2 regions of the Pectobacterium punjabense genome follow, and region 2 is predicted to be linked to the other one. Evidence: predicted binding sites of a transcription regulator. Region 2 holds the regulator's gene; the other holds the start of a gene.
The links. Region 2 encodes PhoB, which activates phosphate uptake and scavenging genes when phosphate is short. Its sites were predicted from a motif close to CTGTCATAAAACTGNCNNAT; they were not measured.
Positions count from the first base shown of each region.

Region 1: a site for PhoB is predicted at 1,896-1,915, ahead of pitA (inorganic phosphate transporter PitA). Genes of this name have one in related genera too.

Region 1 covers NZ_CP038498.1:4,674,806-4,679,240, forward strand. Annotated here, with positions in the region: gene uspB (universal stress protein UspB) at 1-210, shown strand, start outside; gene pitA (inorganic phosphate transporter PitA) at 319-1,824, opposite strand; gene E2566_RS21160 (BaiN/RdsA family NAD(P)/FAD-dependent oxidoreductase) at 2,093-3,292, shown strand; gene E2566_RS21165 (EAL domain-containing protein) at 3,385-4,435, shown strand, end outside.
Region 2 covers NZ_CP038498.1:1,267,366-1,271,800, forward strand. Annotated here, with positions in the region: gene E2566_RS05635 (AAA family ATPase) at 1-705, opposite strand, end outside; gene sbcD (exonuclease subunit SbcD) at 702-1,928, opposite strand; gene phoB (phosphate response regulator transcription factor PhoB) at 2,224-2,913, shown strand; gene phoR (phosphate regulon sensor histidine kinase PhoR) at 2,941-4,263, shown strand; gene E2566_RS05655 (PstS family phosphate ABC transporter substrate-binding protein) at 4,279-4,435, shown strand, end outside.

The DNA.
Region 1 (4,435 bases), 1.4 Mb from region 2:
TACGTTGATGGAGGAGGTTTTTTCACATCGCACGGGCAGCCAAGCAAACAAATCCGGCTGGTAGGATACATCTACGCACAGCGTTATCTTGATCATCACGACCCTGAGTTTATTCGCCGCTGTGAGCGAGTACGAGGGCAATTTCTGCTCACGACCGCCTTGTGTGGCCTCATCGTCATCAGCCTGATTGCCATGATGATGTGGTATTAACACATTGTACTTATACAATTATTGGTATTAACAGCATGAACGTCGATAAAAAGTAAAAAGGCGATTCCCCACAGAATCGCCTTTTTTATGATTAACTCGTTACCAAAATCAAATCAGCTTCAGAGCCAACCAGTACAGCGCACCAGACATCAGCATTGAGACAGGCAGCGTCAATACCCAAGCCAGCAGAATGCTTCTTATCGTTTTGCCCTGTACGCCCCCACCGTCAGCAATCATCGTCCCAGCAACCGCCGAGGATAATACGTGCGTGGTGGAAACCGGCATACCGGTGTAACTGGCAACGCCAATCGACAAGGCCGCCGTCACCTGTGCCGAAACACCCTGTGCGTAGGTCATGCCTTTCTTGCCAATCTTCTCGCCGATGGTGACAGCAACGCGTTTCCAGCCCACCATGGTGCCCAGAGACAGCGCCAGTGCGACGGCAACGATAATCCAAAGAGGCGCATACTCAACCGTCTGCAGCATGTCTTTACGCAGGTTGCTCAGGTAGCGTTTATCTTCGCCCGACGTTTCTGGTAGCTTGATCACCCGATCCATCGTATCCGAGATGCACATCAGCAAGCGACGCACTCTGCTTCGATCGTCAGGGTTCAGTTGGTCATAGCTTTTCAGGTTATTCAGCAAGCCCTGTGTGCGCTCAATCGCAATCATTACGCGTGAACTGTCACAGTGGAACTCTTTCTGACCATTGCCGGGAATCGTGCTTTCTGGCGTAGGAATCACTGGCGGAGACAGGTCGATGACATGCGTCAACGCGTCGCCGTGCTGCTTGTAGTATTCCTGTAAATTAACAACGGCATCACGCGTCCGGCTGATGTCATAACCAGACGCGTTCATGTTGACAATAAACCCGGCAGGCGCAACACCAATCAGCACCAGCATAATCAGGCCGATACCTTTCTGACCGTCGTTTGCACCGTGAGAGAAGCTCACCCCAATCGCCGATAGAATCAGCGCGGTACGCGTCCAGAATGGCGGCTTACGTTTGCCATCCTGCTTTTCGCGATCGACGGGCGTCAGATGCACGCGTTTGCGTTTTTTACTGTTGTTCCAGAACCGACGCAGTACCAGCAGCATCAGACCTGCGACTACCATCCCCACAATTGGCGATAGCAGCAGTGACAGGAAAATGCTGATCATTTTCGGCACGTTCAACGCATCCACGATGGAGGTATCCGTCAGCAGTGCGTTGGTCAAACCAATACCGATGATGGAGCCAATCAACGTGTGAGAGCTGGAGGCAGGAATACCAAAATACCAGGTACCCAGATTCCAGATAATGGCAGCCAGCAGCATGGAAAAGACCATCGCCAGACCATGCGCCGAACTCACATTCAGCAATAAATCCGTGGGAAGAAGGTGAACAATCGCATAGGCCACACTCAGGCCGCCCAGCAGTACACCGAAGAAATTAAAGACACCCGCCATAACAACGGCAAACTCTGCACGCATGGCTCGGGTATAAATAACGGTGGCAACGGCATTCGCAGTATCGTGAAAACCGTTAATGGCTTCGTACATCAATACAAACAACAAAGCCAATATCAACATCAGGCCGGTGTAGTAATCCAGTCCGGCAAATAAATGTAGCATAAACGTTAGGCCATTTAGTGGTCATGAACGCGGCGCATTATCGGCGACAAGCAGGGGTGGGGAAAAGGAAAATATGACATTTTTTTGACTTAAAATGTGACGGGCATCGACAAGAAAACCACTTAATCAATATAAATCAATTAATTATATATTTTTACTAAAACATGCAAATTGTTACGCTGGTATCGAACAAAAACCAACACTACAATTTGCCGCCCCAATGGCCCATTTGCCTGCGGTAATCAATCACTCATCGGAGAAATGCATTGTGGAACAGTTTGACGTTGTCATCATCGGTGCTGGTGCAGCAGGCATGTTTTGTGCCGCACAGGCGGGACAGCGTGGGCTGCGTGTTCTACTGCTCGATAACGGCAAGAAGGCGGGGCGTAAAATATTGATGTCCGGCGGCGGACGCTGCAACTTTACCAATATGTATGCGGAGCCGGCCGCGTATCTGTCCCACAATCCTCACTTCTGTAAATCGGCACTGGCGCGTTATACCCAATGGGATTTCATTAGTTTGGTCAACAGCCACCGCATCGCTTACCACGAGAAAACACTTGGCCAGCTATTTTGCGATGACTCCGCACAGCAAATTGTGGATATGCTGGTAACAGAATGCGAGCAGGCTAACGTCACCCTTCGTCTGCGCAGTGAAGTCACCTCAGTGGCGAAATCAGACGATCTGTTCACCATCCACCTCAGCAACGGTACATCATTCCAAAGCGTATCACTGGTCGTTGCCTGCGGCGGCTTGTCGATGCCCGGTCTAGGCGCAACGCCGTTCGGTTACCAGCTTGCCGCGCAGTTTGATCTTAACGTACTCCCAACCCGCGCCGCGCTAGTCCCCTTTACGCTGCACAAACCACTGCTCGAACAGTTGCAAACGCTCTCCGGCGTTTCTGTACCTACCGTCATCACCGCAGAAAATGGCGTGACGTTCCGTGAAAACATCCTGTTCACACATCGTGGGCTCTCTGGCCCCGCTATTTTGCAAATTTCCAGCTACTGGCAAGCGGGTGAATTCGTCACCATTAACTTACTACCCGGACACAATCTCGCCCAGCTCATCAATGATGAACGCAGTGCCCATCCAAACCAAAGCCTGAAAAATACGTTGGCACAGTGGCTACCTAAACGACTGGTTGAATGCCTGCAAACACTAGGACAACTGCCAGATGTAACGTTGAAACAGCTCAACAGCGCACAGCAGCTACAAATTGAACAAAGCCTGCAACAGTGGCGCGTACAGCCGAATGGTACGGAAGGCTACCGTACCGCAGAAGTGACCATCGGCGGTGTTGACACCCGCGCGCTGTCTTCCAAAACCATGGAAGCTAATTCAGTGCCAGGGCTGTATTTCATCGGTGAAGTGGTCGACGTAACTGGCTGGCTGGGCGGCTATAATTTCCAATGGGCGTGGAGTTCGGCATGGGCCTGCGCACAAGCGCTGCCTTTTAGCAAATAGGCACTATAATAACCTCTATTCAGCGCTCTCCTTTAGTTAATGGAGAAAGGGACGTCTCTACATAGGCCTCTGCTGCCAGAAAGGAGATGTGAATGAGCCCCAGACGTAGTGAACGTAAAATCAACATGTTGCAGTTACTGACAGCAGGTATGCTGCCACTGCTGCTGGGATTACTGTTCACTTTTGTAGAATCCAGGTTAATGGTAAAACGCGATTTGGAAGCCACAGCGCAAATCGCAATGAATCATGCTGAGAATATTTCCACGCAGGCGTGGAAGATGGTGGATCGCCTCCAGCACTTTCATGGTCAGTCCTGTGATGCCATCAATGATGCGCTGCAACGTCTTGGCTCGATTTTTCCTTACTTTCGCGCGATCGGCGTCACCCATAATACCGATGTCTACTGCTCTTCAACGTTTGGCAACGCACTGACACCAATAAGTCGCGTCATTCAACAGCCGCTGCCGGATACCTATTCTGAACGCTGGAGCCTGTCAATTGCAGGCTCAGACAACGTGAGAACACGCCCTGCAATCATCTTCGTCCAGATGCCCCTCACGGGTTATGGCGCTTACACCATGGTTGACGCGCAGTACCTGATCGATCTTATGACGGCGATCAGCCAAACCCGCGGCTATCAACTTACACTGAAGATCGGCAACGGTTACCCCATTCAAATTGGCCCGATCATTACGCTCAACTCAGGCTTATTTTCTACCTCAGCGCTTGAAATAAAATCGAGCGCTTTCCCGATAGCCCTCACGGTTACCGCACCAACTTCTCAATCTGTCGCAAACTGGAAGCAGGCGTTCTTCACGTTCTTGCCGCTGGCAATGATTCTCTCCCTGCTCTTCTTCGCGATGATGTGGTACTGGCAAAAACGTAAATTATTATTCCGCGACGAGCTCCGTAAAGGCATCGCCAAAGGCGAATTTTCCGTATATTACCAGCCCATCTATGATGCAGAATCGCAATCCTGCATCGGCGTTGAGACATTACTGCGCTGGCGGCGCAGTAATGGACAGTGGATCAGACCCGATATATTTATCTCTGCCGCCGAAGCAGAAAGCATGATTATCCCCATCACCCGGCATTTATTTGATCTGGTCGCAGCCGATATCGCCAGTTGGCAGGTAAAACCCG
Region 2 (4,435 bases):
GCCCTGTTGCTCCTGCTGGAGCAGCTCAGCAAGCTGTGTTTCTACCTGCTGACGCTGCTCATCGGTTAACAGCTGAATACCTGACGCGCGCGCCTGTAGCGTGCTCAGCGCGATGTTTGCCTGATTGTATTTTTCATAGACACGTTCGGAAATCAGTCCATAAATGTCTGTGCCAGTCAGTTCCTCCAGCAGTTCCGCTCTGTCGCTGGCTTTTGCGTTGAGAAAGGCGGCAAATTGCCCCTGTGACAGCATCATGGATCGCGTAAAGCGGCCAAAATCCAGTCCGGTGATCTGTGTGATCATGTCTTTCTTATCATTGAGCTTTTCACACAGAATTTTGCCACCGTCAATGAGGGCAAGTTCGGCCTTGGGAGACTGCAAGTTACGATTTGGATCATTTCTTGCCCGACGCTGGCTCCAGAAGGCACGATATCCCACGCCTTTAACCTCAAACTCGACCTCGGCGAGGCACTCGGCGGTGTTACGAGTCATCAGATCGTTATTAGTAGCGGAAAGCTGACCCAACCGTGGTGTTTCGTGATACAGCGCCAGACAAATGGCATCCAGCAGCGTGGTTTTTCCTGCCCCTGTTGGGCCGGTAATGGCAAACAAGCCGTTGCTGGAAAACGGCTCTTGAGTGAAGTCGATCTTCCATTCGCCTTTCAGCGCGTTGAGATTCTTTAAACGCAGACTGAGGATTTTCATTTGGCAGGCTCGCTATTTTCCAATTCATCAATAACCTGAGTAAACAGCGAGCGCACACGCTGTTGTCGGCTCTCTTCCATTTCAGTCTCCGTGGCCAGACGACGTTCAAAAACGTCATGCACGCTCAATTCGTTTAGCGTTTCCTTGTCCTGTCGGATCATCGCCTGCAAACGCTGTTCGCGCGTGCGGCGCAGCAGAAGTACCTCAACGGGCAGATTTTCGGTCATCGCCTGAACACGCTTTTGCATGTCGCTCAGATAATCCTGCGTACTGAGTTCAATATCCAGCCACACGGGTTTATCGCCCTGATAGGTCTGGAAGGCGGACAGCTGTTGTTCAATATCACTCAGGCTGCCTTTAATCAGCTGCATCGGCTGGGTTACGGGAATGGGAAGTAGATCTATTTGCGGTGGCGCATCGGGTATGAAGCTGACCAGACAAACGGACTTCTCACTGCCGAGCTCATCAAAACTCAGCGGGATAGGTGAACCGCTGTAGCGAATGTGCTCACTTTGGGTCACGCGCTGCGGGCGGTGAATATGCCCGAGGGCGATATAATCCGCAGGGGGAAAAGCCTGAGCAGGGAAGGCATCGAGCGTACCAATGTAGATATCGCGCACGGATTCCGAGGCGCTTGCACCAATCGTCGTCAGATGCCCGGTTGCAATAATTGGTAACGGCAGGCCAAGCTCGTCTCGCTTTTGGCAAGCCAATTGGTAACACTGTTGGTAGTGCGCGGTAATGGCTTCCTGTAGCGCGAGCTGTTTTTCATCACCGGATTGTCCGGCTTTGCTGGTTAGCACATCACGCGGACGTAAAAAAGGAATGGCACAGAGCAGGGCGCCGGGCTGCCGCTGACGGTTTTCCAGCAGGAGCACCTGTTGGGCGGGCTCGTCGCTGGCGCAGGCGATGACCCGCGTATTCAGGCAGGCCAGTAAACCACGGGATTCATTTAACATCGCGACGGAATCGTGGTTGCCGCCGAGAATGACAAGCTGGCAGCCCGTGCGCTGTAGTTCCACCACGAAGCTATAGTACATTTCCCGCGCATAGCTAGGAGGCGAGCCGTTATCAAAAATATCGCCTGCGACTATAATGGCATCGACGTGGTGCAGTTCCACTTGGGCGATAAGCCAGTGCAGAAAAGCCTGATGCTCAGTTGCGCGGCTTTTGGTATAAAAATATTGCCCTAAATGCCAATCGGCGGTGTGGATAATGCGCATCGTGCTCTCTCGATATTCATGCCGTGTGGCGTTGGATGACGTTGTCATTGTTCATTATGTGACATGGTGTGTCATCGCGATGGTGCTCTGTCACCGTAATGCCGTGATTATATATAGCAGGAATGACGGCTGTCGCGGTGGAATCAAGAGTTTGGAAAGCAGCTCGAAAAATCAGATGTACGCGCTGTAACACCATGCGATGAGGAGCCGTATGTTTTTCATAAATCTGTCATAAAACTGACGCATAATGCCTTTCGCCTGCTAACAGCGACGATGATTAACGACAGGATTAACAATGGCAAAACGCATATTAGTCGTGGAAGATGAAGCACCAATTCGTGAAATGGTCTGCTTTGTACTGGAACAAAATGGTTATCAACCAGTGGAAGCCGAAGATTATGACAGTGCGGTAACGCAACTGTCAGAGCCGTTCCCAGAGCTGGTGTTATTGGACTGGATGCTGCCAGGCGGTTCGGGCCTGCAATTCATCAAGCATATGAAGCGCGAAGCGCTGACGCGTGATATTCCGGTAATGATGTTGACCGCGCGTGGCGAAGAAGAAGACCGCGTGCGTGGGCTTGAAGTGGGGGCGGATGATTACATTACCAAACCGTTTTCACCCAAAGAATTAGTGGCGCGTATCAAAGCCGTGATGCGCCGAATTTCACCGATGGCGGTGGAAGAAGTGATTGAAATGCGTGGCCTGAGCCTTGACCCTTCTTCCCATCGCGTGACGACCGAAGAGCACGCGTTAGACATGGGGCCGACAGAATTTAAACTGCTGCATTTCTTTATGACGCATCCTGAACGTGTTTATAGCCGGGAACAGTTGCTGAATCACGTTTGGGGCACTAACGTTTATGTTGAGGATCGTACTGTCGACGTCCATATTCGTCGCCTGCGTAAAGCGCTGGAAACCAGCGGACATGACAAAATGGTGCAAACCGTTCGGGGAACGGGCTACCGTTTTTCAACGCGTTACTGAGGTAATCGTAACCGGAGAAATATTAACGTGCTAGAACGTTTATCCTGGAAAAGGCTGGCATTGGAGCTAGCTTTTTTTTGTTTGCCCGCTTTACTGCTGGGGCTGATTTTTGGCTATCTGCCCTGGTTTCTGCTGGTCGCCGTATTAGGCTTACTCTGCTGGAATTTTTATAACCAGCTCAAACTCTCTTATTGGCTGTGGGTTGACCGTAGTATGACGCCACCGCCTGGTCGCTGGAGCTGGGAGCCATTGTTTTATGGGCTCTATCAGATGCAGTTGCGTAATCGACGCCGTCGCCGGGAACTGGCGCTCTTGATCAAACGGTTTCGCAGTGGCGCTGAATCATTGCCAGATGCCGTAGTGATCACCACCGAAGAGGGAACGATTTTCTGGTGTAATCATCTGGCACAGCACCTACTCAATTTCCGCTGGCCGGAGGATAACGGTCAGAATATCCTCAACTTATTGCGCTATCCTGAATTCACTAATTACATGAAGGGGCAAGATTTTAGTCGTCCTCTCACGTTGCAGTTGAATAATTCCCACCATGTTGAATTCCGCGTGATGCCGTATTCCGAAGGGCAACTTCTGATGGTAGTGCGTGACATTACGCAAATGCATCAACTCGAAGGTGCCAGACGTAACTTTTTTGCCAATGTTAGCCATGAACTGCGTACGCCACTGACGGTGTTGCAAGGCTATCTGGAAATGATGCAGGAAGAAACGCTGGATGCCGCGCTACGTGGGAAGGCGTTGAATACGATGCAGGAACAGACTCGACGCATGGACGGGCTGGTCAAACAACTGCTGACCTTGTCGCGGATTGAGGCTGCGACGGCGATTGATTTGAATGAAAAAGTCGATATTCCGTTAATACTGCGCGTATTACAGCGTGAAGCGCAGACCCTGAGTCAGGGGCGTCATGAGATCGTCTTTCGTGTAAATGAAAACCTCCGCGTGTTTGGTAATGAAGAACAACTGCGCAGTGCGGTATCCAATCTGGTGTATAACGCGGTCAACCATACGCCAGCAGGAACGCGTATCGAAGTCTGCTGGCAGAAGATCCCACAAGGTGCGCAATTTCAGGTCAGCGATAACGGGCCGGGGATTGCGGCTGAGCACTTGCCGCGCCTGACTGAACGTTTTTATCGCGTGGATAAGGCGCGTTCGCGGCAAACCGGCGGCAGCGGGTTGGGGCTGGCGATTGTTAAGCACGCACTTAGCCACCACGATTCCCGTCTGGAGATCATGAGTGAAGATGGTCTGGGATCGCGTTTTGTCTTTACGTTGCCGAATCGGTTGATTGTCCCTGCCTCTCTGGCTGAAAATACGGTGAAACCTTCAGCCTGACGGAAAACGCTATCTATGACATCCGCCACTCGTATTGCGGGCGCTTTTTTACTGCTGCTCAGCGCGTTGTGCTCCGCACAGCCTCGTCAGATGCTGGCGGGTAATCTTTCCAGTGCGGGGTCGGATACGCTGGCTAACCTGATGGCCTTTTGGGCGGCGGATTTCAGTCAGC